DNA from 3 places in the Rahnella contaminans genome. Region 1 is predicted to be linked to each of the others. Evidence: predicted binding sites of a transcription regulator. Region 1 holds the regulator's gene; each other region holds the start of a gene.

Region 1 (9,934 bases):
TCCGTGCTTCCACGGTTTTCGCCAGCTCAAGTTCACCGGATTTGGTGGTAATCAGCCCCAGAACCGCCTGCTGATGACCTTTTTTGATGAAACGCAGTGGCTCAAAACCGCCTGAACGTTCATTGTCATATTCCAGGAAGAAGGCGTCGATATTCACACCGCCAAACAGAATCTCTGCCACCGGCTCATAGCCACCTTCAGAAATCCAGGTTGAACGGAAGTTACCGCGGCAAACATGCAGGCCAATCACCAGATCGTCAGGTTTACCGGCGATGGCTTTGTTGAGCACGTCAGCGTAAGTACGTGCTAACTCTTCCGGAGAGTCACCCCGTTCGCGGATTTGTTTCTTCTGATCTTCAGAACACAGATACGCCCAGACGGTATCGTCGAGTTGCAGATAACGACAGCCGGCATCGTAAAAGGCTTTGATCGCGTCCCGGTAAACCTGTGCCAGATCGTCAAAATAGTCTTTCAGATCAGGATAAACGTCTTTGCTGATAGCATTTCGGCCACCGCGAAAATGCATCACGCTCGGGCTGGGAATAGTCATTTTCGGCACAGCCGTTCCGCTGATACTTTTCAGGAAACGGAAATCTTCCAGCATCGGGTGCGAACCAAAACCGAGTTTGCTCACCACTTTGATACTGCGCGCTTTCGTCTGTACGCCGTTGAACTGGATCCCCTGAACCGCATCATAACCTTCCACCCCTTCCAGGCCTTCGAAGAAGTCAAAGTGCCACCACGCACGGCGGAACTCGCCATCCGTCACCACCTGCAGACCGGCTTCACGCTGCAAATCCACCACACGGCGGATTTCAGTGTCTTCCACCGCGCGCAGCTGTACTGCATTAATTTCACCGGCCTGAAACTGTTTGCGGGCTTCTTTGATCGCGGCCGGACGCAGGAAACTGCCAACGACGTCAGCGCGGAACGGAGGGGTAGTACGTTGCATGAAAACTCCTTATGGCATCACGCCCCTGGCGGAATGCGAATGATTTACAAAGTAAATAATTACGTTGCGTTACCTGTAGACATCTGGATGTCTAAACGGCTTTAAGGCCATACTGTCATGCAGCCTGTTCACTCACAACAGAGGAATTTTCATGGGACGTGAAATAAATTCATGATCATCAGGCAGAATCGCGCCATAAACAGAAATGAAAAAGCCTGCTATCGGCTGATAACAGACTTTACGTAAATTGCTGAAATTAAGGTTTTACGGTGACCGGGGAGTCTGAACCCTGAGGAACAATCAATTTTGGTGCCAGCGTGAACATAAACCGCGTGCCGACACCGACTTCGCTGAGAACTTCGAGTTTCGAATTATGGTGGCTGAGCGCATGTTTTACGATGGCGAGCCCCAGTCCGCTGCCGCCGGTCTGGCGTGAGCGCGCCTTATCCACACGGTAAAAACGTTCGGTCAGACGCGGTAAGTGCTGCGGCGCAATGCCCGGCCCGTTGTCACTTATCTGAAACTGCGCGCCATGTTGAATTTGCTGCCAGCTGACTTCAATCCGCGTGCCCGGCGGGGTGTGATTCACGGCGTTATACACCAGATTCGACACCGCACTGCGCAGCTGATCTTCATTGCCAAAGACTTTCAGCTTTTCGTTTACGCGAAACACCACTTCATGTTTCCCGCCGCTTAACGTCTGCACTTCCCGCTCAAGCATGCTGAGCATCACCGGAATATCGACCTTCTCGTGCATATCGATATTGGCGGATGCTTCGATTTTCGACAGGGTCAGAAGCTGCTTCACCAGCCCGTCCATGCGCCTCGTCTGCTCCTGCATCGTATCCAGCGCTTTGGTGCGGAACGGCTCTTCCAGCTTGGCGTCTTCCATCATTTCCAGATACCCCTGCAACACAGTGAGCGGCGTGCGAAGTTCATGGCTGACGTTGGCAAAGAAGTTACGTCGCGCGCCTTCGAGCTGACGCATCTGCGTGACGTCACGCGCCACCATCAGAAGCTGCCCCTCGGAATACGGCATCACGCGAAACTCGACGTAATGTTCATTATTGAGTTGCAGATTCAGGGCACGGCTGAAGTCACGGGTCTGGATCCAGGTGCGGAATTCCGGATAACGCAGCAGGTTAAAAATATGCTGGCCGTTATCTTCCGGCCAGCGGAAACCGAGCAGATCCTGCGCCAGTCCGTTACACCAGAAGATATTGCCTTCTTCCGTCGCCAGAACCACCGCATCCGGCAGCGATTCGGCACCGCTGCGGAAACGTTTGATCAACTGACCTAATTCACGACGACGTCGCCGGTTGCGCATCTGCATCTGGTTCAGCCCGTAAAACAGCGGTTCCCAGCTCCAGCGCCCGTTCGGCGGGGTGATGCTGCGGTCAAGCCACAGCCAGTGAGAGAGTTTAAGCTGATTGTAATAATTCCAGCCCAGCGCCGCGACCAGCGACGCAAAGAGGAGCCAGCCGAAATGGCCGACGAAAATTCCGAGGATCAGGGCTGGCAGACAAAAGAGAAAAAATTCGCCGGCCAGACGTTTCCATGACAAACGTTCTAACACACAGGTTCTCCGCTGTGGGGGACTCAATAACGCGTTGAGAAACGATATCCGGTACCACGAACAGTCTGGATCATTCTGTCATGTCCACTGGTTTCCAGCGCTTTACGCAAACGACGAATATGCACGTCTACCGTGCGATCTTCCACATAAACGTTAGTGCCCCACACGTTATTGAGCAACTGTTCTCTGCTGTAAACGCGTTCGGAATGGGTCATAAAGAAGTGTAACAACTTAAATTCGGTCGGCCCCATATCGAGCGCCTGCTCGTTGGCCATCACCCGGTGAGACGACGGATCCAGACTGAGCCCCAGCATGTCGATCACTTCTTCGACCGCCATTGGCGAAATCCGGCGCATCACCGCTTTAATACGGGCAACCAGTTCTTTTGGTGAAAACGGTTTAGTGATGTAATCATCGGCACCGACTTCCAGGCCGCGCACCCGATCTTCTTCTTCACCGCGAGCGGTCAGCATCATCACCGGAATTTCGCGGGTCAGTGCTTCACGTTTAAGGTGCTTAATAAACTGAATACCGGAACCGCCGGGTAGCATCCAGTCGAGCAGGATCAGTTCTGGGTAAGGTTCCACTAACTGGCCAATCGCTGAATCAAAATCTTCAGCTTCTACTGCCTGATATCCATTCTGTTCCAGTACAAAACACACCATTTCACGGATTGGAGCTTCGTCTTCAACCACCAATATACGTCTAGCCATCGTAGGTCCTGCCAATAGGTTAGCGATCTTTTATTTGATTGCGGGCGCCATTATGCGTCAGTTTTGTGACAGATTTATGAATGAAAATGATGGTTCATTTAAGGCAAATATGACAGATAAATTCCCGCCATCCTGCTGAAATTGGTCTGATTTATCGGGGACAGGTTCCCCCGCCGACGTTTATACTTTGCACCATTGTCGTCATACAGGGTTCACACGGGAGTCTCATGCGCCTGATCCACACCTCCGACTGGCACCTCGGCCAGTACTTTTTTACCAAAAGCCGCGCCGCTGAACATCAGGCATTTTTGCGCTGGCTGACCGGTCAGGTGCAGCAGCATCAGGTGGACGCCGTCATTGTCGCCGGGGACATCTTTGATACCGGTTCGCCGCCCAGTTACGCCCGCGAGTTGTACAACCGCTTCGTGGTGGAATTACAACAAACCGGCTGTCAGCTGGTGGTGCTGGCCGGGAATCACGATTCCGTCGCCACGCTCAATGAATCCCGCGAACTGCTTTCGTGCCTGAATACGCGGGTGATCGCCACCGTAGGCGAAAATCTGGAGGAACAGGTTTTAGTGCTGAACACGCGTGAAGGCCAGCCCGGCGCGGTGTTGTGTGCCATTCCGTTTTTGCGTCCGCGCGATTTACTCGCCAGCCAGGCCGGACAGTCCGGCAGCGACAAACAGCTCGCGTTGCAGGAAGCCATTGCGGCGCATTATGACGCGCTGTATCAGGCCGCACTGGCGAAGCGTCAGAAACTTGGTGTGCCGTTGCCCATTATCGCTACCGGCCATCTGACCACCGTCGGCGTCAGCACGTCTGACTCCGTGCGCGACATCTATATAGGCACGCTCGACGCCTTCCCGGCCCAGGCATTTCCGCCGGTAGATTACGTGGCGCTCGGGCATATTCACCGCGCCCAGTGCGTCGCAAAAACCGAACATATCCGTTACAGCGGCTCGCCGATTGCCCTGAGTTTTGACGAACTGAGCAAAGCCAAAAGTGTGTACTTACTCGATTTCGACGGCGCAACGCTTAACGCCATCGACACGCTGGAAATCCCGGTTTTCCAGCCCATGCAGATCATCAAAGGTTCGCTGGCTGAAATCGAAAAACAGCTGGCGCAGTTTGCAGGCGGCGATACGCAAAAGCCGGTCTGGCTGGATATCGAAGTCGCCACGCAGGACTATCTCAGCGATATTCAGCGACGCATTCAGGCGCTGACGGAAGATCTGCCGGTAGAAGTCGTGCTGTTACGCCGCAGCAAAGAACAGCGCATCCACAGTATTGAGCAGCAGGAAAAGGAAACGCTGAGCGAGCTGAGCGTCAGTGACGTGTTTGAACGACGTCTGGCGCTGGAACCGGATCCTGATGAGCCGCGTCAGGCGCGGATGCGCACGCTGTTTGCGCAGGTCGTTGAACAGATCACCAGCGGTCAGAATGCGGAGGACGGCGCACAATGAAAATTCTCAGCCTGCGATTAAAAAACCTGAACTCGCTGGAAGGCGAATGGAAAATTGATTTCACCGCTGAGCCGTTTGCCAGCAACGGTTTATTTGCCATCACCGGCCCGACCGGCGCGGGGAAAACCACCCTGCTCGACGCCATTTGTCTGGCGCTTTATCACCAGACACCGCGTCTGAACGTCACGCCGAGTCAGAATGAACTGATGACCCGCCACACCGCCGAATCGCTGGCGGAAGTCGAGTTTGAGGTCAAAGGCATTGGCTACCGCGCGTTCTGGAGCCAGCGCCGGGCCAAAAACTCGCCGGACGGCAATTTACAGGCGCCGAAAGTGGAACTGGCACTGCTGGCCGATGGAAAAATTCTGGCCGACAAAGTGCGCGATAAACTTGATGCCATCGCCGAGCTGACCGGGCTGGATTTTGGCCGTTTCACCAAATCAATGATGCTTTCACAAGGCCAGTTCGCCGCGTTCCTGAATGCCGATGCCAACGACCGCGCGGAATTGCTGGAAGAACTCACCGGCACCGAAATCTACGGGCGGCTTTCTGAGCGCGTGTTTGAACAACATAAAGAAGCCAAAAATCAGCTCGACGGTTTGTATCAGCGTATGGCAGGTATCGAGTTGCTCAGCGAAGAGCAGCGTCAGGCGTTTGAAACGGAACTGGCCGCGCTGAACGCGCAGGAAATTATCCTCAGCCAGCAGGCGCTTCAGCGCCAGAAGGATCTGAACTGGTTGCAACAATGGCAGCAGGTACAGCAAAAATATCAGCAATCTCAGCAGCAGCTGACGGCGGCAGAGCAGGAAAACCTCGCCGCAGCGCCGCAGTTGCAACAACTCGCGCGCAGTGAACCGGCTGAAAAGCTGCGTCCGCTGCTCAGCGACCGGTTGCGCTGTGAGAAAGAAACACAGGAGTTACAGCAAGCGCTCACGCAACTGGTTCAGCAACAGCAACAACAGGCCGCACAGATGACACCGCTGGCTTTGGCGCTGGAACAGGCGAAAACCGCTCGCCAGAAACAGGCCGGAGAGCAGCGCCAGCTACAGACGCTGATGGACGAAAAAGTTCTGCCGCTGGATAGCGAAATTGCCCGGTGGCACAAATCACTGACTGACACGCAGCAGGCCGTCAGTGAAGTACAGAAACAGGCCAGTGAGCATAACGCGACGCTGGCGAAAATCACCGAAGAACGGCAGAAACTGGAGGTACAGAGTCAGCAGCATCAGGCGAAACACACCACGCTGACCGCCGCGCTTGAGACTCAGCAACAGCGTCAGGTTGAACTGGAAAAACAGCAGCCGCTGACGGCGTTGCAGAAGCGGCAATCTGAACTGGCGCAACTGCGTCCGGTACGCCAGCAGCTGTTCTCACTCGCACAGATTTTCCCTCAGCTCGACTCACGTGTCCGTCAGCAGCATCAGGATTTTGCGCAGAATCAGACGGCAATCGCGGAAGAAGAAGAACGCCTTGGCAAAATCCGTCTGCAATGCCAGAAACAGCTCGAGCATCTGAATGATGTCAAAGCGCGGCTGAAAAGCGAGGAACTGATCGTCAGCCTGACGGCAGAACGCGCGAATCTGCAAAGCGGCCTACCCTGCCCGCTGTGCGGTTCCACCTCGCATCCGGCGATTGAAAGTTATCAGGAGATCAAACCGTCTGAAACGGCGCAGCGTGTTGAGAAAATGCAGCTGGAATTTGATGCAGCGAAAGCCAGCGGAATCGAACTGGCCGCGAAAATTAAAAGCCTGAAAGAACACCAATTGCGCCTGCAAACGCAGCTTGAGCACGACCAGCAGCAACTGAACGCGCATCTCGAAAACTGGAAGAAAATCAGCGCTCCGCATGGTCTGACGTTCACCCTGAATGATGCGGCGGACATTCAGCAATGGCTGGCGTCATGCGATCAGGAAGAACAGCAAACACAGGAAACCCTCCGCCAGCATGAACAGCTGGCCCGTGCGCTGCAACAGGCGAAAGACGCCCTCAGCGAAGCCGCCGGCGAACAACAAAAAGTCCAGCAGCAAAGTGCATTGCTGGCAGAGCGTTTTACGCTGACGCAGCAAAACCTGACGAAGTCTCTGGAACAGCTTGAACGCCTGCAAACCCAGTATGCGGATGGCGAGAAAACGCTGAAGGAACTGACGGCGCAGCGCACAGAACTCTTCGGCGCCCGTCAGGTTACGCAGGTTCGCGAGCACTTACATCAGCAACAACAGGCCGCCGAGAAAGCGGTCAGCGAAGCCGAGACTGCCCTTCACCGGGCGCAGGAACTTCGCGACAAACTGGCCGGTCAGCTCGCCAGCACGCAATTGCAACATCAGCAGGCCACGGCCCGTCTGCATCAGGCACAAACAGACTGGCAACAGGCGCTGGCCCACAGCGAGTTTGCGGATGAAGACGCAGTGAAACTCGCGATGCTCGACGACGCATTACGCCAGCAACTCCTTGAGCGTAAAGACCAGTTGCAGAAACAGCGGGTACAGGCTCAGGCGTTGTTAAGCGACGCGAAAGAGACACTGGAGAAACAGCGGCTCGCACGCCCGGCGCATCTGAGTGAATACGAAAGCGATCTCACGGCGCTGATGGCCGAGCAGGAATCGCTGTCACAAAGCCTGAAAGCGCTGCAACAGCGCACCGGCGAAGTGAGTAATCAGCTTAAATTCGACAAGGAACGAAGCGGCAGCCAGCAGCAGTTAATCGCGCAGATTGCGCAGGCGCAGCTGACCTGTGATGACTGGGGATATCTTAATCAGATGATTGGCTCCAGCGATGGCGCGAAATTCCGTAAGTTCGCGCAGGGGCTGACGCTGGATCATCTGGTGTATCTGGCGAACCGCCAGCTGGAAAAACTGCATGGCCGTTATCTGTTGCAACGTAAAACCAGCGACGCGCTGGAGTTGCAGGTTGTCGATACGTGGCAGGCAGACGCCGTGCGTGATACCCGCACGTTATCCGGCGGCGAGAGTTTCCTGGTCAGTCTGGCGCTGGCGCTGGCGTTGTCAGATCTGGTGAGCGATAAAACCCGCATCGATTCGCTGTTCCTCGACGAAGGTTTTGGTACGCTCGACGCCGACACGCTGGACACCGCGCTGGACGCCCTCGACAGCCTGAACGCCTCCGGTAAAACCATTGGCGTGATCAGCCACGTTGAAGCGATGAAAGACCGCATTCCGGTGCAAATCAAAGTGACCAAGGTGAACGGGCTGGGCGTCAGCCGCCTGAGCAGTGAATTTAAAGTCCCGTCGCAGTAACCGATACAGCCGCATGATGGCGTGACATCATGCGGCTTTTGTCTGCCAGAAAATTACAACGCGAAGCGCGACTGCGGCCACAACCAGGCTGCACCGCGAACACCGCTGGAATCGCCGTGAACCGCTTTAAGGATCGGCGTTTCACATTCGCCGCCAAACACCCACTGTTTGATCAGCACGGGAACGGTCTGGTACAGACGATCGACGTTGCTCATGCCGCCGCCAAAAACGATGACATCCGGATCCAGAATATTCACCACGTTGGCCAGCGCTTTCGCCAGACGACGCTCGTAGCGGCCCAGCGCCAGCTCCGCCGTTTCGTCGCCCTGCTCAACAAGCTCAATAATTTCCGCACCTTTCAGCCGCTGGCCTGACAGCCGGAAATAATCTTCTGCAAAACCGGTGCCCGACACAAACGTCTCCACGCAGCCGGATTTGCCGCAATAGCACGGCACGTCGCGGGCAAACTGGATTTCTTCCTCGTCCTGCCACGGCAGCGGGTTGTGTCCCCATTCGCCTGCATTGCCGTTGCCGCCCGCGTGCGCCACGCCGTTAAGCGCAATACCGGAGCCGCAGCCGGTACCAATAATCACGGCAAACACGGTGTGACGGCCTGCGCCTGCGCCATCAGTGGCTTCGGAAACCGCCAGACAGTTCGCGTCGTTAGCAATATGCACTTCGCGTTTGAGCAACAGCGCCAGATCTTCATCCAGCTGCTGGCCATTTAGCCAGACCGAGTTGGCATTTTTCACTTTACCGGTAAACGGCGAAAGCGTACCGGGGATCCCAAGGCCGACGCTGCCGTGCTGGCCGGTGGCTTTTTCGGCGTCCAGCACCAGACCTTCAATCGCTTTCAGCGTGCGTTCGTAATCATTTCTTGGCGTATCCACCCGCTTGCGGAACAGTTCTTTCCCTTCGCCGGATAACGCGATGACTTCTATTTTTGTGCCGCCTAAATCAATGCCAATTCGCACGTTTTCTCTCCTGTTTCTGCCGGTAGGGTCAGTTATTTTTGAGGTTAAATCAGTGTAGAAGCTCGCTGCTGTCGTCACCAGAATAAGCTGTTATGCAATGTTTCATGCTGCGGTGATTTCTTAACGACGACCGGCGCTCAATTGGTTATCATGCCGCCCTGCATTCATTTAATCAGCGTACCACGAGTGCGCCGGGACAGGGATAACGCCATGTTATGGTTTAAGAATTTGTTGGTATACCGTTTGAGCCGTGAAGTTTCGTTATCTGCTGACGAAATGGAAAAACAGCTCAGCGCTTTCACCTTTACCCCGTGCGGCAGCCAGGATATGGCGAAAACCGGCTGGGTTTCACCAATGGGTTCCCACGGTGGCGACGCGCTGACTCACGTTAACGGCGGTCAGATCCTGATCTGCGCCCGTAAAGAAGAAAAAATCCTGCCTTCTCCGGTCATCAAACAGGAGTTACAGGCGAAGATTGATCAGCTTGAAGGTGAGCAACACCGTAAGCTGAAGAAAACCGAAAAAGATTCCCTGAAAGACGAAGTGCTGCACAGCCTGATGCCGCGCGCATTCAGCCGTTTCAGCCAGACATTCATGTGGATCGACACCGTTAACGGCCTGATCATGGTCGATGCCGCCAGCGCGAAAAAAGCGGAAGACATGCTGGCGCTGCTGCGTAAAAGCCTCGGTTCACTGCCGGTTGTGCCATTAACCATGGAAAGCCCGATCGAACTGACGCTGACCGAATGGGTGCGTTCAGGCCAGACGCCTGCCGGTTTTGCCCTGCAGGACGAAGCCGAGCTGAAAGCGATTCTTGAAGAAGGCGGCGTGATCCGCTGTAAGAAACAGGCGCTGGTCAGCGACGAAATCGCCACGCACATCGAGAATGGCAAACTGGTCACCAAGCTGGCCGTCGACTGGCAGGAACGCATTGCCGTTGTTCTGGCCGACGACGGCAGCATCAAACGTCTGAAATTCAGCGACGTGATCCGTGACCAG
Region 2 (9,934 bases), 330 kb from region 1:
GCGCTGTTCCAGCGCTTTAGGCGTAAGCGATTTGTAGGTTTGCGCCGCTTCGGCATCGCGCTTGTCTTTGTTCTTTTTGGTCTTCGGCTGGCCCAGTTGCAGGATATCGGAAATCTTCTTGTTCAGGCCCATCGGCGTAATGCCGTTTTCCAGGTTGTAAGCTTCCTGTTTCGCACGACGACGCTCCGTTTCACCGATAGCTTTGGCCATTGAATTCGTGATTCTATCGCCGTAAAGAATGGCTTTACCGTTGAGGTTACGCGCCGCACGACCAATGGTCTGGATAAGCGAACGTTCAGAACGCAGGAAACCCTCTTTGTCGGCATCAAGGATTGCCACCAGAGAAACTTCCGGCATATCCAGCCCTTCCCTCAGCAAGTTGATGCCCACCAGCACGTCGAATTCACCGAGACGCAAATCGCGAATGATCTCCACGCGCTCGACAGTATCGATATCAGAGTGCAGGTAACGCACCTTCTCGCCGTGTTCTTCCAGATACTCGGTCAAATCCTCGGCCATGCGTTTGGTCAGTGTGGTGACCAGCACACGCTCATTGATGGCAACGCGTTTGCGGATTTCAGACAGCAGATCGTCGACCTGCGTGGTCACCGGGCGCACTTCAATAATCGGATCCAGCAAGCCGGTCGGACGCACCACCTGATCCACCACATCGCCGCCGGATTTATCCAGCTCGTAAGCGCCTGGCGTGGCGGAAACATAAATCGTCTGCGGCGCCAGCGCTTCAAATTCTTCAAAACGCATCGGGCGGTTATCCAGCGCCGATGGCAGGCGGAAACCGTATTCCACCAGCGTTTCTTTACGCGAGCGATCACCTTTATACATCCCGCCGATTTGCGGAATGGTGACGTGGGATTCATCGACTATCAGCAAACCGTCGGCAGGCAGATAGTCAAACAGTGTCGGCGGCGGCTCGCCCGGCCCGCGCCCTGAAAGGTAGCGCGAATAGTTTTCGATACCCGAGCAATAACCCAGCTCATTCATCATTTCGAGATCAAACTGCGTACGCTGGCTGAGACGCTGTTCTTCGAGCAGTTTGTTGTTATCCAGCAACACCTTGCGGCGATCGGCCAGATCGACTTTGATCTCTTCCATCGCCTGCAAAATACGTTCACGCGGGGTGACGTAGTGCGTTTTCGGGTAAATGGTGAAACGCGGAACTTCGTGCTGCACCTGACCGGTCAGCGGATCGAAAAGGGAAAGCCGCTCGACTTCCTGATCGAAAAGCTCGATGCGCAGCGCCAGATCGTCCGATTCCGCCGGGAAGACGTCGATCACTTCGCCACGGACGCGGAAAGTACTGCGCTGGAAAACCTGATCATTGCGGGCATATTGCAGCTCGGCCAGACGGCGCACGATCGCGCGCTGATCGATAATCATCCCTTTGGTCAGGTGGAGCATCATTTTCAGATACAGATCCGGGTCGCCCAGACCGTAGATCGCCGAAACGGATGCCACCACGATGACGTCGCGGCGCTCAAGCAGCGCTTTGGTCGCGGAAAGTCGCATCTGCTCGATGTGTTCGTTCACCGAGGAATCTTTTTCGATAAACGTGTCTGAACTCGGGACATACGCTTCTGGCTGATAATAATCGTAGTAAGAAACAAAATATTCGACGGCGTTCTCCGGGAAGAACTCTTTCATTTCGCCATATAGCTGGGCCGCGAGGGTTTTATTGGGCGCGAGAACCATCGTCGGCCGGTTCAGGTCAGCAATCACGTTCGCGACGGTGAAGGTTTTACCGGAACCGGTAACGCCGAGTAACGTCTGGTGCGCCAGACCGTTCTCCAGCCCTTCTTCCAGACGGCGTATTGCCTCAGGCTGATCGCCTGATGGCTTAAATTCGGAATGCAGTTTGAACTCTTTACTCATGACGGGCTACCTGGCTGAAATGAAAACGCATAAGGCCGTACGAAAGGCGCTCACGGAAAAACAGTATGAAAGACTCCGCGAATTTTGCCAGCCTTGATTTTACCGCCCTATAGTACTGTATATAAAACCAGCCTCCAATCGATAAAAATCACCGGTGATTTAACAGGTTGCTTCATCTGCACTTTTTTAGGTTATTACGAAAAAGAATTCTCACCATCAGGTGACAATTATCCCCAAAATTTTTCATCCGTTAACTTTCTGACCACAGGTTGACGAATTCTGACACAACTATGACGAACGAATTACGGGCATATTGCTTTTAACTAACTCACTGATTATAAACAACATCATCAAAAAGCTGCGAATACGGGCAAAGTGAGCACAACCCGCGCCCCGACTCGTCTGTAGCATCTTTTCTTACTCTCATGCACATGGTTATCCACAGGAATAGTGGATAACTCTCAGCACGCCCCGTGCTGCGGGAGTTGGCAAAAAGTGCACTTCAGACGCCGGAGGGGGGATCAGCATCTTTTTTAGTTATTTTTTCCCTTTTTTCAGACTTTATTTATGCCTATTTTGCCTAGATTTCTGGTCGGATGTTTCTTGCAAAATCCAAAAGTGCATCTCATCAGGATTTTTTTGCTTCTTACTCCCCTTACGTTTGCACCAAAATCAGAGAGAGCGGCACTGGCAAAGTGCAGTTGCCCTTTTCCCGCGTCTGACCGGTTCTGTTAAAACCTGAGCAACACTAATGAATAATCCTAAATCGCCGTGCGCCCCGCTGTTAACACCCCTGTAACTTCTCTTTTCCCCGGCACTTTTACAAACTTGGCCTGAGAGTTGCAGTGTCACTGTAGGAAGCGTTTCCTGTAGCCGGAACCGCTTTTTTCACCTGAAAGTGAAATCTGATGATTACCCTGTTTTTTGCTAAGCAAAGTCATTTTTAGTGCAAGGAAAAAGCGGTTAACCCCATTTATCACTGGTTAATGGCTGTTTATCTGTAATTGATGCTGAGAGGTTGGCTGGTAATCAACGGGATTTAATTCTGTGTTACGGCGTTAACAGCGGAACATAAATGTCAGAAATGTGACAGTGGCGGTCAAAGCGAAGTTCAGCGGAATGCTCCGTGCGGGAGGGAGGTCTGATGTTAAGTGTAAAATCAGTTAATCAGTATTATGGGCAAAAACATATTCTGTGGGATATCAATCTCGAACTGTACCGCGGTCAATGTACGTGTCTGATCGGCCGAAATGGCGTGGGGAAAACCACGCTGGTGAACTGCATTATGGGCCATCTTCCGGTGAAAAGCGGGGCGATCTCCTGGCAGTCGCGCGACGAAGAGCCTCAGAGTTTGTTAAATCTGCCAGTGGAAAGACGTGCGCAAATCGGTATCGGTTATGTGCCACAGGGCCGGCAGATTTTTTCGCAGATGAGTGTCGATGAAAACCTGCAAATTGCCATGATGGCCAGCCGGAATAAGACGCGTCGCGTGCCTGAAGAGGTCTACGACCTGTTTCCGACGCTTAAGGAAATGGGAATGCGTAAAGCGGGAGAGCTCGATGAGAGCCAGCAGCAGCAACTGGCGATCAGCCGCGCGCTGGTTCAGGAGCCCGAACTTCTGATCCTCGACGAACCGACCGAACACACCAGCGCGTCAATGGCGGCGAATATGGGTAACATCATTCACCGCCTGAACCGTGACCTTGGTCTGACGCTGCTTCTGGTCGGGCATAAATTGCCGTTCATCCGCAGCGTCGCTGACCGGTTTTGTCTGGTGGACGGCGGGCGCAACGTAGCGCAAGGCACGCTGGCACAGCTTGACGAGACGTTAATCAAAAATTATCTGACGGTCTGACGTCGCGCTTCATTCACCACAAGAAAGCAGACGTTCGAGATCCAGATATTGCCCCAGATTTACGTCCAGACCGGCGATCAGGAACGGGATCTCGCCCAGCAGTGGCGCAGGCAACATACGCGTGAGCGTCTCCATGTATGCCGGATGATGCTTCCCCGTTTCCTGCACATCATTGGCAATCCAGCCCGCAAGATGCAACCCACTTTGCGCGATGGCCTGCGCCGTCAGCACGGCGTGATTGATGCAGCCCAGCCGCATTCCCACCACCAACACCACCGGCAGTTGCTCGGCAATCACCCAGTCCGCAAACGTGTAATCTGCGGTCAGCGGCGTGTACCAGCCACCCGCCCCTTCCACCACTACCCAGTCAGCCAGCGGTTCGAGATGGCGCAATCCGGCGGATAACACCTGCGGATCAATCGGGCGCTTTTCCAGCTCGCTGACGATATGCGGCGACGTCGGCTCGATAAACGTACAAGGATTCACTTCGTCATAACGCAGTCCGACGGTGCTGTAAGCCTGAAGCGCCAGCGCGTCGCTGTTGCGCGGCCCTTCTGCCGTCATTTCACTGCCTGATGCCACCGGTTTGTATCCGGCGGTTTTGTGTCCGGCGCGCGCTGCCGCCTGCAAAAATGCGGTTGTGGCAACGGTTTTTCCGACTTCTGTGTCGGTGCCGGTAATAAAGTATTTTTGTTTCATGATTTATTTTAATAAAAGCCTGGTGTTGGTTCTGGCTCCCTTCCCGCAATGACATCGGATTTTGCTCCTCCCCCTGCGAAGGGGAGGGAGCAGACCGTGCCTGTTTCAAACCTGGGAGGAGCTTTGTTAACGTGGGATAAGTTCTTCCACCTGCAAAATGCCGTAGACCAGCCGGTAGTTGAGCGGCAAAATGCCGTCGCGGCGGACGTAATGTTTTTCCAGCAATTGCAGACGCTCGCGCCCGCCCAGTCCGCCGAGGCGGCCATTTTTGATGTGCGTCGCGCCAATGCCTTTGAGCGAACGCATCAGCGACATCACGTCCGGGAATTCGGCGACGTGATCGCTGAAGGTCACTTCATGGCGATACGGCGCGCAGGCTTCGGCGATTTTGTCGGGCGTCAGGAACTGATTCACGTGACGACGGCCATCGACTTTCATCCACGCCGCGGCCAGCTCATTGAGCGAACCTTCGGCCAACGTGGAGAAAATCACCAATCCGCCGTTGCGGGTGACGCGATGCATTTCTTCCAGCGCACGCGGCAGCGCGTTACACCACTGCACTGCCAGATTGCTGAAACAGATATCAACCGAGTTATCAGCAAACGGTAAACGCTCGATATCCCCCGGCACGTATTCATCGGCGGAATCCAGCTCGCGGGCACGGCTCAGCATGCCTTCAGAGAGATCCAGCGCAATCACGTTTTTCCCCTGAGCGCGCCAGTAACGGCTGAAATAGCCCGTCCCGCAACCGGCGTCGACAACCGTTTTTCCAGCATTTTTCAGATAAGGTTCTGCCAGCGAAAGCAACGTTTCACCCACATCACGCTGCAATTGTGCGGCGTTTTCATAACTGACGGCGGCGCGACTGAACGCGTCGGCCACCGCTTGTTTATTCACTAATTCAGTGACTGCACCCATGAAGGGACTCCAGCAAAAAATCGATATCTTCCGGCCTGTGTGCCGCCGTCAGCGTAAGACGCAGCCGCGCGCTGCCCGGAGGCACCGTCGGCGGACGGATAGCACTGACCCACAACCCGCGTTCGCGCATTGTCGCCGCCAGATCTAAAGCAGGCTGATTTTCGCCTACGATCACCGGCTGGATTGCCGTTTGTGAAGCGGTCAGCCGGTAAGGCAATCCGGAAGCCCCGGCGCGGAAACGGGCAATATTGGCCGCCAGTTTATCACGCAGGCCGTCGTCCTGCCGGACTCGTGCCAGCGCGGCCTGTAACGCGCAAACCTGCGCCGCAGGCATCGCCGTGCTGTAAATAAGATGACGCGCGAACTGCACCAGATAATCCGCGGTAGCATCATCACACAACACCGCCGCGCCACTGCACCCGAAAGCTTTACCGAATGTGATCACCAGAAGCTCAGGCCGCACACCCTGCTGCCAGCAACTGCCGCGCCCTTCTTCACCCAGGACACCCACGCCGTGCGCGTCATCCACCATCAGCCAGCTATCGTGCGATTGCGCCAGACGATGCAGTTCCGCCAGAGGTGCACCGTCGCCGTCCATGCTGAATACCCCTTCGGTCACCACCAGCGTTTCACCGTCCACCGGTTTTTTCAGCAAGCGTTGCAGGGAATCCGGCTGATTGTGATGAAAGCGCCGCAGCTGCGAAGGCGCATGGGCAGCGGCTTCCAGCAAAGAAGCGTGACTGAGTTTATCCGCCAGCACGCGATCGTCGCCCTGCATCAGCGCGGCAAGAATGGCCTGATTTGCCGCAAAGCCGGAGATAAACAGCAGCGCGCGCGGATAGCCCTGCCACTGCGCCAGCTGCTGTTCGAATTCAGCGTGCACCACGCTGTAGCCGGTGACGTGCCCGGAACCGCCGCTGCCCACGCCGTATTTTTCAGCGCCCTTCTGCCACGCGGCAATGACGTCCGCGTCCTGACTCAGGCCGAGATAATCGTTACCGGAAAAATTCAGATACCGTTTGTCACCCTGTGTCAGAAACCGCGCGCTGCCACCGTTGTTAGGCTGACGCACACGAAAAGCCGCCGCTTCTTTGCGGGCGGCAACGGCATCGTTAATCCGCGTTTGCCAGCTCATGATCAGACGGCGGCGTTGTAGAACTGTGCGGTATCGGCATGAACCAGCTGTTCTGCCAGCGCGGCCTGTTGCTGGTTATCGCCCATTTCTGTTTCGAACACCTGCGGGTTCAGCCCCAGTTTGCCAAACAGAATGAGATCTTTATCTTCCGCCGGGTTAGGCGTGGTCAGCAGCTTGCAGCCGTAGAAAATGGAGTTGGCACCGGCCATAAAGCACATCGCCTGCGTCTGTTCGCTCATCTGTTCGCGACCGGCGGAAAGACGGACATACGACTGCGGCATCATGATGCGCGCCACGGCGATAGTGCGGATAAAATCAAACGGATCGACGTCGTCGTTATCGGCCAGCGGCGTGCCTTTCACTTTCACCAGCATGTTGATCGGCACGCTTTCCGGCGGCACCGGCAGGTTCGCCAGCTGCATCAGCAGACCGGCACGGTCTTTGACGGTTTCACCTAAACCAACAATCCCGCCGGAGCAGACTTTAATGCCCGCGCCGCGCACTTCCGACAGCGTATCCAGACGTTCCTGATAGCTGCGGGTGGTGATGATGCTGCCGTAAAATTCCGGCGAGGTATCCAGATTGTGGTTGTAGAAATCCAGACCGGCATGCGCCAGACGCTGCGCCTGCGAGGTGTTCAGCGTGCCGAGCGTCATACAGGTTTCCATCCCCAGTTCTTTCACGCCCTGCACCATTTGCTCGAGGTACGGCATGTCACGGTCGTGCGGGTTTTTCCACGCCGCGCCCATGCAGAAACGGGTTGAACCGGCGGCTTTCGCCTGACGGGCGGATTCAAGCACCTGCTCGACTTCCATCAGACGTTCAGATTCCAGCCCGGTTTTGTAACGGGAACTCTGCGGGCAGTATTTACAGTCTTCCGGACAGGCACCGGTTTTGATCGACAACAGCGTACTGACCTGAACCTGACGCGGATCGAAGTGCTGGCGGTGAACCTGCTGCGCTTCAAACATCAGTTCAAGAAAAGGTTTGGAAAACAGTGCCTGAGTTTTTTCAAGCGTCCATTGGGTGCGGGTAGTCATGCGACAACTCCAAAATAAATGTTTCGTGAACGTTTTTATGGTCGGTATACTGTCAACCATTCTCGATTCGTTTTAGTTTACGGTCAACGAGAATTACATTTTTTAGTTTACAATTTACCGCCCGCAGGAATCCTTTATGAGCCCCGCCGATATCGAATTCGACCAGCGCCACATCTGGCATCCGTACACATCCATGACCAAACCGCTGCCCGCATATCCGGTGGAATCGGCGTCCGGCGTGCTTTTACATCTGGCCGACGGGCGTGAACTGGTGGACGGCATGTCGTCCTGGTGGGCGGCGATCCACGGCTACAACCACCCGCAACTGAATCAGGCAGCGGTTGAGCAAATTGGCAAAATGTCGCACGTCATGTTCGGCGGCATCACGCATCCATCGGCTATCGCGCTGTCGCGCCGTCTGGTGGAAATGACGCCTGCCGGGCTGGAATGCGTGTTTCTGGCGGATTCAGGTTCGGTCGCGGTGGAAGTGGCGCTGAAAATGGCGATGCAATACTGGCAGGCGCGCGGCGAGAAACGTCAGACGCTGCTGACGCTGCGCAACGGCTATCACGGCGATACCTTCGGCGCGATGTCGGTCTGCGATCCGCAAAATTCGATGCACAGTTTGTATCAGGGATATCTGCCGCAGCATCTGTTTGCCGACGCGCCGCAGAGCCGTTTTGACGGCGAATGGGACGAAGCGGACATTGCGCCTTTCGCCAAAATGCTCGATGAAAACCACAGCAAAATTGCCGCAGTGATTTTAGAGCCGGTGGTTCAGGGCGCGGGCGGGATGCGGATTTACCATCCGCTGTATCTTAAACGGGTGCGTAACCTGTGCGATCAGTACGGCGTGCTGCTGATTGCCGATGAGATTGCCACCGGTTTTGGCCGCACCGGCAAGCTGTTTGCCTGTGACCATGCGAAGATTTCGCCGGATATTCTCTGCCTCGGCAAAGCGCTGACCGGCGGCTATATGACACTTTCCGCCACGCTGACCACGCGGCATGTCGCTGAAGTGATCAGCAACGGCGAAGCGGGTTGTTTCATGCACGGCCCGACGTTTATGGGCAATCCGCTGGCCTGCGCGGTCGCTAATGCCAGCCTGCGTTTATTGTCGGAAAACCGCTGGCAGGCGCAGGTGCTCAATATCGAGAAACAGCTGAAAAATGAATTACTGCCGCTGGCCGGACATCCGGCAGTGGCCGACGTGCGCGTGCTCGGCGCGATTGGCGTGGTGGAAATGCGCCAGCCGGTCAACATGGCGCAACTGCAAAAACATTTCGTGGAACAGGGCGTGTGGATCCGTCCGTTCGGCAAGCTGATTTACCTGATGCCGCCGTACATCATCACGCCGGAAGAACTCCGTAAACTGACCGGTGCCATTGCCAGCGCCCTCTATTGATCACACGGCGCTGACCAGCCGGTGCGATGTTGATAACAGCGCGCTCAGCTTTTCCCGGCTGAGACGCGCCTGTTCATTGAGAAAATCAATTGCCACTTTCAGCGCGGGCGTCGGGTTTTCCGGATACAACAACGTATAAGACGCGCCGCTCGCCACGCAAAGCGGAAACGGCGCAATCACCCTGCCCGCCTGCAAATCATCTTCAATTAACGTCAGATCGCCGATCGCCACGCCATAACCCTGAAGTGCCGAATTAATCGCCAGATCCAGCGTGTCGAAATGCTGTGATTTCTCCGAAGGCAACCCCTGCACGCCCTCTTCCCGCAGCCACAAAAGCCAGTCGCGGCGGTCGCGTGTCGGGTGCAGCAGCGTTTTATCCGCCAGATCGGCAACCGCAGTTTTCCCTTTATGGCGGGGCAAAAAATCCGGTGTACAGACCGGCGTCAGCACTTCGTCAAACAGATGATGCGCGCGGCGCTGCGATTCCGGTGGCCGCCCGAAAATCACGGCGGCATCAAAATGCTCATTGCTGAAATCCACGCCGTGCGCAATCGAGGCCGTCAGTTCGATGCGCATATCAGGCCGGTCGTTTTGCAGCTGGATCACGCGTGGCAATAACCAGCGCATCGAACATGTCGGGCATTTGATCCGCAGCGTATCCGGGTGTGAACCGACGCGTTTGAGCGCATCACCCATCAGCGACAGCGCCTGCTGTACGGGCGGTAATAGTTGCGCCCCGCGCGGGGTCAGCGTCAGCCCGCGGGCCTGACGTAAAAACAACGGATACCCCAGCGATGTTTCCAGCCCGGTTATCTGACGGCTGACCGCGCCCTGCGTAATGTGCAGCAACGTGGCGGCATGCGTCAGATTCAGGGTTTGTGCGACGACGGCAAAGGTTTTTAGCACGTTGAGCGACGGTAAATTCAGTGCATTCAGATACGACAGTTCAGGCGAAAGTGTCACGGAGCCCCCGGTAAATTCAGCATTTAGCC
Region 3 (9,934 bases), on a different contig from region 1:
GGCGTTCTGAGTGACCGATGATGATGTATTTCGCACCGATATCTTTCAGCATGTCGGCAGAGATCTCACCGGTGAATGCGCCGGACAGGTTAGCATCAACGTTCTGAGCACCCAGCGCGATACGGCTGCCGGCCAGAGCGTGTTTAGCCTGTGACAGGTAAACTTCTGGTGGAGCAATTGCAACGCCACAACCTACAACGGTGCTCAGCTCGGTACGCAGAGCAGCAATCAGTTCGTTAACCATGTGGGTGCTGCCGTTAAGCTTCCAGTTACCCATCACTAATGGATGTCGCATGTTTTTTCCTCCAAAAGGGGACGCGAGTGTCGATTAAAATTTCTGCCAAACAAGCAGATTACCTGTGCAACAGTATAGAGATCATTGACCATAAAGGCTTTGCTTTTTGTCATTAAAAACCGTCATCTCAGGGCTCGGCCAGCGCCAGTTTTACCGGCTCAACGGCAAACGTCAGGCCTTTTTCGCCATTGTCTGAAATCACAAAACGCACCGCCCCAACTTCCTGTTTATAAAACTGCTGACCTTTCCCTTTTTCAATCAGGGACGTCACTCTCGCCACGCTTTGTTCCGGCGAAAGGGTGGCATCAAACTGACGCATCAGATTTGCCATATAGCTGACAGCCAGCGTGCGGGCGGCTTTTTCTTCAGGGCCCTGAATCGGCAAATAGGTAATTTGCAGCGTTTTGATTTTGCCTGTGCCTTTTTCCAGCGCGGTGGAGGCATAGAGATTTTCGTTAATTTTGCTGGCCGCGCGGGTCAGCGAGCTGTTAGCGGATTCACTGATTGCGCGGAATTCGCCGATCTGCTGGGTCGGATTCGCTTCATTGTATTTGGCGCGGAAGTTAATCAGCGTCGTTTCGAATGTCGGTGCGCCTGCCAGAAGATACGGGGCTTTCGGCATCTCTTCTGCGCCGGAATGGTCAGCCGGCGGATCGGCAAGGGCTGTGTTCTGGCCCGCGAGTATCAGTAATACGGGCAAAGTCAGTTGTAAAATCGATTTAGCAACAGTCATAGGGCGTTTCTTATTTTGTTTCAACAGACCGATTAAAGCGGTGATCGGGGGGCAATGTCAAAAGGAGTGCGTAAACATTCTCCCGGCCACGGTGCATCAGGTACACTCGCCCTGTTTTAACATTTTCCTCTCATTGTTTTTTAGGGAACCGACGGTCAATGACGTTACAGCACGCACTGTTTTCTTTTAACGGCCGCCTGGGCCGCCGCGATTTTTGGATCTGGATGATCAGCTGGCTGATTCTGATGGCCGCCGATTTCTTCTTTGCCGCACAGCTATGGATTACCTATCAGACCGCGGGTTTCGCGCTGGTCGTCCTGTTGTGGCCAACGGCGGCGGTGCTGGTGAAAAGGTTACATGACCGCAATAAGTCGGCCTGGTGGGCATTGTTGTTTGTGCTGGCGTGGATGCTGGTGGCCGGAAACTGGGCGGCGGCGATGCCGCAGACGTGGGGCTGGGTATTAGGACGGCTGGTGCCTTCGGTCATTTTCATCATGCTGATTATCGACTGCGGCGCTTTCGCCGGTACACCGGGCACAAATCGTTTTGGCCCGGAGCCGGAAGACGTCAGATTTAAATCTGCATAACAAAAAATACTTACCAGTAGTGTTCGCTGGTCATATGACCCGGTTTGCGTTTGAGATGCTTGCGCATGCCATGCAGGTCTTTCAGCACCTGCTGGGTATCGCGGACCATCTGCGGGTTTCCGCAGAGCATGATGTGGCTGTCTTCCGCGTTGATCTTCAGGCCGACAGCCCCTTCCAGCGTGCCATTTTCAATCAGCGCCGGGACACGGCCGGTCAGTGAGCCTGAAATTTCTTCACGGCTGACGACGGTCTGAATATGCAGTTTGCCTTCATAACGTCGCTGTAATTGCTGCATCAGCGGTAAATAGCTGAGATCGGCAGCAAAGCGCGCGGCGTGGATCAGTACGATATTTTTAAAACGCTCCAGACCGGCTCCTTCCTGCAAAATTGACAGATAAGGCCCGATGGCGGTACCGGTTGCCAGCATCCAAAGCGTGTCACACTCAGGAACTTCATCAATCACGAAAAAACCGGCGGCTTCTTTGGTGACATGAATTTCGTCGCCGGGCTGCATCACGTGCAGACGCGGGCTGAGTTTTCCTTCCGGCACGTTGACCAGATAAAACTCCAGGTCTGCGCTGGAAGGCGGATTGACGTAGGAATATGCACGCTGAACCCGCTCGCCGTCGATTTCCAGAGAGAGTTTGGCAAACTGGCCTGCGGTAAAAGAGTCGACTGGCGCATTGACCGTGATGCTGAACAAATTGTCCGTCCAGTGCTCAACTTTTTTGATTTTTCCCGTTACCCAATCAGCCATAAAAACTCCTGTCGTTTCTGATTTCGTCATGCATAGCGAATTTATGCGCTGATTTTATTTCAAATTTTTCGGATCCCTTATCGGTTAAATGTTATCAGCCTGTTCTGCGTCCGTTAGCCAGTATCGATTTCTGTACAGTCTGCGTTACAGATCTGGCTCCTGTCGCTGCCAGCAAAATAACAGGAGAGTTTGCCGCACCCCTCGCTTATTCATCTGAATTTGTTAACTTATGCGCCGCCGTATTATCGGCGGTTTTGCTGGTTATTTGTTCTGAACTTTTTCCACCTTATCTGATAACGAACTGAAAAATGAAAAATCTGGAAAATATTCACCTGCTTGTGATGCTGATATTGCTGGTGGCGGTCGGTCAGATGGCGCAGACCATTTATGTGCCGAACATCGCGGATATGGCGACCAGTCTGGCCGTCAAACCGGGGGCAGTGCAGCGCGTTATGGCCGCTTATTTGCTGACCTACGGCGGCTCGCAGCTGATTTACGGCCCGTTGTCCGACAACGTGGGGCGCAAACCGGTGATCCTCACCGGTCTGATGATTTTCCTGATTGGTGCGGCGGGCGCGATGGTGTCATCCAGTCTGAATATGCTGATCCTGGCCAGTGCGGTTCAGGGGCTGGGCACCGGCGTAGCGGGCGTGATGGCGAGAACCATGCCGCGTGACTTATACAGCGGCGGTGCTTTGCGCCACGCCAACAGTTTGCTGAACATGGGGATTCTGGTCAGCCCGCTGTTAGCGCCGGTTATCGGTGGTGCGCTGGCTGCGTGGCTGGGCTGGCGGGCGAGTTTCGGTTTTCTGCTTATTCTGTGCGCGGGCGTCGCGTTTTCGATGTACCGCTGGTTGCCGGAAACCCGCCCGGAATTTACTGCTGACCATCCGCCGCGCAAAATGCTCAGCAGCCTGCGTTTGTTGCTGGCAGACGGCAATTTCAGCCGCTATCTGGTAATGCTGGTGGGCGCGCTGGCGGGCGTGGCGGTCTTTGAAGCCAGCTGCGGCGTGCTGATGGGCGGCGTGTTGGGGCTGAGCGGTGTGATGGTCAGCATCCTGTTTATCCTGCCGATCCCTGCGGCATTCTTCGGTGCCTGGTATGCCGGGCGTACGGAGAAAAGCTTCCAGCAACTGATGTGGCATTCGGTCATCAGCTGTCTGCTGGCGGGATTATTGATGTGGATCCCGGGCTGGCTGGGCATTATGAATATCTGGACGCTGATCGTGCCTGCGTCTTTGTTCTTCTTCGGCGCGGGTATGTTATTCCCGCTGGCGACGACCGGCGCGATGGAGCCTTTCCCGTATCTGGCGGGGGCTGCAGGGGCGCTGGTGGGCGGTTTGCAGAATATGGGATCCGGGCTGGTGGCGTGGATGTCAGCGATGTTGCCGCAAACCGGTCAGTTCAGTCTTGGCCTGCTGATGTTTGCGATGGCTGTGCTGATTTTGCTGTGCTGGTGGCCGATGTCGAACCGCAGTCAGCATGAAGGACATGCGGTTTAACGTTTTGTTTTACATTAAAAAAGGCAGGGCAAAAAAACCTGCCTTTTTGATGACCGGAAGGCCGCGGATCAGATAATGAATTCGTGCAGCGCGGCGTCTTTGCGGTCTAGATAATGCGTCGAACGGATGCGGCGGATGGTGCGGGATTTGCCACGAATCAGCAGTGTTTCGGTGGTCGCCATATTTCCCTGACGGCTGATGCCTTCCAGAAGATCGCCTTTGGTAATCCCGGTCGCTGAGAAAATCACGTTGTCGTTGCGCGCCATATCATCAAGCAACAGCACTTTCCCGGCTTCAATCCCCATCGCTTTACAGCGCGCCAGCTCTTCTTCGCCAATCCGGCGGTTTTCCGGCGTATCTCCTTTGACGTCATGACGCGCCAGTAATCGCCCCTGCATATCGCCATCCAGCGCGCGGATAACGGCCGCAGAAATCACGCCTTCAGGCGCGCCGCCAATTCCATAAAGCACGTCAACCTCACTTTCCGGCATGCAGGTCAGAATGGTTGCTGCGACGTCACCGTCCGGGAACGCAAAGACGCGGACACCGGCGGTCAGCATTTCACGGATTGCGTCGTCATGACGCGGTTTTGCTAGCACGGCAACAGTCAGTTCGGTCAGCGGTTTGTTCAGCGCTTTGGCAATATTCGCCAGATTTTCTGCCAGCGTCAGGTTCAGATTAATAGCGCCTTTCGCGCCAGGACCGACGGCAATTTTCTCCATGTACATATCAGGGGCGTTGAGGAAAGAACCCTGATCGCCCACAGCCAGCACAGCCAGTGCGTTGGACTGACCCATTGCGGTCATGCGCGTGCCTTCAATCGGATCCACCGCAATATCGACCGCGTCGCCGTTGCCGGTACCGACTTTTTCGCCGATATACAGCATCGGTGCTTCATCGATTTCACCTTCGCCAATCACAATCGTGCCGTCGATATCGACTTTATTAAGCATGATGCGCATGGACTGCACGGCGGCGTTATCGGCGAGGTTTTTATCCCCACGGCCCAGCCATTTATAACCGGCGAGCGCGGCAGCTTCGGTCACGCGGGAGAACTCGATTGCTAATTCACGTTTCATTGGAAAACCTGTTGGAAGAAAAGAAAGAGTTCGGTGAGGCAAGGCTCATCTGTGCCGCAGATTTTAGCACAGTGGGAAGGACGCATAAAAAAACTCCCCGGATGGGGAGTTTCATAAAAGGTGTTGGCGTAAAACTGACGGGATTACTCGTCGTGATCTTCCCACGAACGAACGCGTGCCACCGCTTTCTGCCAGCCTTTATAGCGGACATTACGTTCCGTTGTTTCAATGCTTGGGCGGAATTCACGTTCGATAGTGGCTTTGCTGCGGACTTCTTCCAGATCGTTCCAGAAACCGACGGCCAGGCCTGCGAGGAAAGCAGAACCCAGCGCGGTAACTTCCAGCACTTCAGGACGCTCAACGCGGGTACCCAAAATGTCGGACTGGAATTGCATCAGGAAGTTGTTGGCGACCGCGCCGCCGTCCACGCGTAAGGATTGCAGACGGGCACCGGAATCGGCCTGCATGGCATCCAGTACGTCGCGGGTCTGATAAGCAATAGACTCCAGCGTTGCGCGGATGATGTGGTTGCTGTTCGCACCACGGCTCAGACCGAAGATTGCGCCACGGGCATACGGGTCCCAGTAAGGGGCGCCGAGGCCGGTGAAAGCAGGCACCACGTAAACGCCGTTAGTGTCTTTCACCTTCATCGCGAAATATTCGGAGTCAGTTGCATCGCTGATCAGTTTCAGCTCATCACGCAGCCACTGAATAGATGCGCCACCAACGAAAACGGCACCTTCCAGCGCGTAGTTTACTTCGCCACGCGGGCCGCAGGCGATGGTGGTCAGCAGACCATTTTTCGATGCAACAACTTCGGTGCCGGTGTTCATTAACAGGAAGCAGCCGGTGCCGTAGGTGTTTTTCGCCATACCCGGTTGCACGCACAGTTGGCCGTAAAGCGCCGCCTGCTGGTCACCGGCAATACCGGCGATTGGAATACGCGTACCGCCTTTACCACCAATGTTGGTCTGGCCGTAAATTTCAGAGGAAGGACGGACTTCCGGCAGCATTTCACGCGGAATATCCAGCGCTTCGAGCATGCGTTCATCCCACTTCAAATCACGGATATTGAACAGCATGGTACGTGATGCGTTGGTGTAATCCGTCACGTGAACGCGTCCCTGAGTCATTTTCCAGACCAGCCAGGTATCCACAGTCCCGAACAGCAGTTCGCCGCGTTTAGCACGTTCACGGGAGCCTTCAACGTTATCGAGGATCCATTTCAGTTTGGTGCCGGAGAAGTACGGGTCAACCACCAGGCCGGTGTTGTGACGGATGTACTCTTCCATCCCGTCTTTTTTCAGCTTTTCGCAGATATCAGCAGTACGACGGCATTGCCACACAATCGCGTTATAAATCGGCTTGCCGGTTTCTTTTTCCCACACGATGGTGGTTTCACGCTGGTTGGTGATACCGATACCGGCGATCTGATCGGAATTGATGTCGGCTTTAGCCAGCACTTCAACCAGTACCGAGCTTTGCGATGACCAGATTTCCATCGGATCGTGCTCAACCCAGCCAGATTTAGGGTAGATCTGGGTAAATTCACGCTGAGAAACGCTGATGATGTTGGCATCGTGATCCAGCACTACTGCGCGTGAGCTGGTCGTACCCTGATCGAGTGCGACAATGTATTTTTTTTCGTGAGTCGTATCTGCTGACATAATTTTCATCCTGCAAATGAGTAAGCTGTGGAACAGTTTAGCCGATCAGGCCTTACGCTGTTTGGTTGGCTGTGACGCTTTGTCAGCCGCTGTTTCGTTAATCTGGTGTGGCAGGTGACGACTAATCAATGCTTTATAGCCGACCGCACCCAGACACGCACCCAGCAGTGGGCCAAAAATCGGTACCAGGAAGTAAGGGATATCTCGGGCGCCGGTGAAGGCCACTTTGCCCCAGCCTGCGAAGTAAGCGAACAGTTTCGGTCCGAAATCACGCGCCGGGTTCAGTGCGAATCCGGTCAGTGGCCCCATGGATGCACCGATAACTGCAATCAGAATACCGATCAGCAGCGGAGCCAGCGGGCCACGTGGCAGGCCGTTGCCGTCATCGGTCAGGCCGAGGATCAGCGACATCAGAACGGCGGTGATCACGGTTTCAACCAGGAACGCCTGCAATACGCTGATGTGCGGGTTTGGATACGTCGAGAAGATACCGGCAAGGCTCAGACTGTCTACGCTGCCGCGTACCATGTTGTGAGTTTGCTCGAAATCGTAGAACAGATTGTAGTAAAGGCCGTAAACCAGCGCGGCGGCACAGAAGGCGCCTGCGACCTGCGCGATGATGTAAGGCAGAACTTTGCGTCCTTCAAAGTTTGCAAACAAACATAGCGCGACGGTGACAGCCGGGTTCAGGTGTGCGCCTGAGATCGCCGCAGTCAGGTAAATGGCCATGGCCACACCGAAACCCCAGACGATACTGATTTCCCACTGGCCAAAGGATGCTCCGGCAAGCTTCAATGCGGCAACACAGCCTGCACCGAAGAAAATGATAAGCCCGGTACCCAGAAACTCAGCGATGCACTGACCTTTTAATGTGGAACTCATGGTTTGGCTCATAGTTTGATCCTGCTAAGGATGATGTTAATGATTGGTTATAGTTTTTCTGTTATGTCGTACGTGAACGTAATCGGATTTTGACGTTCATCATTAAATGAGAACGCAATGTGAATTTATCGTTAACGAGCATAAACGAGAAATAGCGAAATCAAATTTTGTGTGTCGTGTCATAAAAATGAGCGATTTCGCGTATTCGCAGGCCATCACGCGCGGAAAAAAGGCCACGATTTAACAATTTTTGGGCCGCGTCGGTTGAAACGAACATAACAACAGGCCGGATAAGGTTATTCGGTATTAACGGGGATTTCTGGTGAGTGACGCTGCTTTTTAAGCATTTCCTGATACCCGGCGCTGTAAAATTGCAACAGACTGCGTGCAGGAAGGGGTTCTTGCTAGACAGGGCAAAGCTGGCTACATACAATCACCCGGTAAGACACCCGCTGGTTTTACAAGACTTTGGCGCAATTCAGACCCGGATTTGGTTTGTATTCGTTATCAAAATCGACGGAGTGCAGGAATTCTTGAGCCGTGTCCGGATGATGCGGCAGAACATAAGATGTGCGCCTTGCGAACATAAGGGGACCGAAAAATGTCATTTGAAGTATTTGAGAAATTAGAAGCTAAAGTTCAGCAAGCGATCGATACCATTACTCTTTTGCAGATGGAAATCGAAGAACTGAAAGAACAAAACAATACCCTGTCTCAGGAAGTTCAGCAGGCGAGTGGTAATCATGAATCGCTGGTGCGTGAAAATGCACAGTTGAAAGAAGAACAGCACGTGTGGCAGGACCGTCTGCGTGCATTGCTGGGAAAAATGGAAGAAGTCTGATGACTTCGGCCTGAAAATAAAAAAGGACGCCACGGCGTCCTTTTTTGTTGCTGAAAGCGCAAGGTTATTCGATGTCGAGCGGGTCTTCTGACAGCACGATACCGGTGTTGTCGGCATAAAGATGGTCACCGGAGAAGAAGGTGACACCGCCGAAATTGACACGAATGTCGCTTTCGCCAATCCCTTCACTGCCTGCCCCCGCCGGAATCGCTGCCATCGCCTGAATGCCGATATCCAGTTCTTCCAGATCATCTACCTGACGAACTGCACCGTAAATCACAATGCCTTCCCATTCGTTTTGCAACGCCAGGCGTGCCAGACCGGCATCAAGCAATGCGCGACGAACGGAGCCACCGCCATCGACCAGCAGTACGCGACCACGGCCATTTTCTTCCAGCAAGTCATAAAGCAAGCCATTGTCTTCGAAACACTTCACTGTCGTGATTTGCCCGCCAAATGAAGTACGGCCACCAAAGTTGGAGAACAGGGGTTCGACGACATTCACTTCTTCATGGTAGATGTCGCAAAGTTCGGAAGTATCGTATTTCATAGGATTTCATCTGGTTGCTGCATGAGTGTTCAGTATATCCCTTTCGGACGGATGTTGGCAAAATCATCAATTGTTAAATGTGAAAAGCGGCTCGATAAACGCACATCAGGCCACTTTTATTCAATTGAGTAACAGACCCACCGCAAACAACACGTTAGTCAGTAACGCCGTTTTCACCATATGTTCGAGCAGCGGACGCACTTCCAAAGATGTTTTGGACTTTCTTACGCGGATGACGTGAGTCACCAGCATCGGTACGGCCAGAATAAATAACCAGCCGGTCCAGTGGCGCAAATACACGGCGGAAAAAATGGCCAGGCACAGTGTGGCGGCGGCCAAAATAAACGTGTGATAATTGCGGGCATTCACTGGCCCGAGGCGAACCGCCAGCGTGTTTTTGCCGTTGGCGCGATCGGTTTCGATATCGCGCAAATTGTTGATATTCAGCACCGCCGTCGAGAGCAATCCCGTTGCGGTGGCCGGCAGCATCACAATCCAGTCAAAATATCCCGCCTGCAAATAGAATGTCCCGGCGACGCTTATCCAGCCAAAGAAAATCAAAACGGAAATATCACCCAGCCCCATATAACCGTAAGGGCGCGTGCCGACGGTATATGTGATGGCCGCGCCAATCGAGAGAAGGCCGAGGATCACAAAGCCCACGACATCACTCGGTTTGTGGCAGGCGACAGCAATAAGCGCGATTCCGCACACGAGCGTCAGGGCGATGGTCAGGATAATCGCGCGCTTCATCTGTGCGGCGGTAATCATCCCTTTTTGCATCCCGCGCAACGGCCCGACGCGATCGGGCGTATCACTGCCTTTTTCGGCATCGCCATAATCATTGGCCAGATTAGACAGGATTTGCAGACAACCCGCCGTCAGCAACGCCAGCAGCGCGATGAGCGGATGGAAAACGCCTTGCAGGCTGGCAATCGCCGAACCCATGACAATTGAGGCAAAAGCCAGAGGCAGCGTTTTAGGACGCAGGCTTTCAAGCCATGCGCGGGCAGGCGTGGTCGGGGTGCAGGGAGTCATTGT

What was found. Region 1 encodes PhoB, which activates phosphate uptake and scavenging genes when phosphate is short. Its sites were predicted from a motif close to CTGTCATAAAACTGNCNNAT; they were not measured.
Region 2: uvrB (excinuclease ABC subunit UvrB) is a predicted target of PhoB. The motif match lies at 2,170-2,189, and genes of this name have one in related genera.
Region 3: GW579_RS22770 (MIP/aquaporin family protein) is a predicted target of PhoB. The motif match lies at 7,679-7,698, and genes of this name have one in related genera.

The regions. Positions count from the first base shown of each region.
Region 1 is NZ_JAADJS010000002.1:639,015-648,948, reverse strand. It holds gene GW579_RS12110 (cobalamin-independent methionine synthase II family protein) at 1-952, opposite strand, end outside; gene phoR (phosphate regulon sensor histidine kinase PhoR) at 1,209-2,528, opposite strand; gene phoB (phosphate response regulator transcription factor PhoB) at 2,552-3,241, opposite strand; gene sbcD (exonuclease subunit SbcD) at 3,469-4,707, shown strand; gene sbcC (exonuclease subunit SbcC) at 4,704-7,961, shown strand; gene mak (fructokinase) at 8,015-8,935, opposite strand; gene rdgC (recombination-associated protein RdgC) at 9,146-9,934, shown strand, end outside.
Region 2 is NZ_JAADJS010000002.1:968,429-978,362, reverse strand. It holds gene uvrB (excinuclease ABC subunit UvrB) at 1-1,890, opposite strand, end outside; gene GW579_RS13680 (ABC transporter ATP-binding protein) at 3,035-3,745, shown strand; gene bioD (dethiobiotin synthase) at 3,755-4,444, opposite strand; gene bioC (malonyl-ACP O-methyltransferase BioC) at 4,571-5,362, opposite strand; gene bioF (8-amino-7-oxononanoate synthase) at 5,346-6,497, opposite strand; gene bioB (biotin synthase BioB) at 6,500-7,537, opposite strand; gene bioA (adenosylmethionine--8-amino-7-oxononanoate transaminase) at 7,674-8,942, shown strand; gene GW579_RS13650 (LysR substrate-binding domain-containing protein) at 8,943-9,905, opposite strand.
Region 3 is NZ_JAADJS010000008.1:76,878-86,811, forward strand. It holds gene tpiA (triose-phosphate isomerase) at 1-295, opposite strand, end outside; gene GW579_RS22740 (DUF1454 family protein) at 423-1,028, opposite strand; gene GW579_RS22745 (DUF805 domain-containing protein) at 1,187-1,615, shown strand; gene fpr (ferredoxin--NADP(+) reductase) at 1,626-2,372, opposite strand; gene emrD (multidrug efflux MFS transporter EmrD) at 2,681-3,874, shown strand; gene glpX (class II fructose-bisphosphatase) at 3,943-4,953, opposite strand; gene glpK (glycerol kinase GlpK) at 5,097-6,620, opposite strand; gene GW579_RS22770 (MIP/aquaporin family protein) at 6,666-7,514, opposite strand; gene zapB (septal ring assembly protein ZapB) at 8,104-8,343, shown strand; gene rraA (ribonuclease E activity regulator RraA) at 8,408-8,893, opposite strand; gene GW579_RS22785 (1,4-dihydroxy-2-naphthoate polyprenyltransferase) at 9,014-9,934, opposite strand, start outside.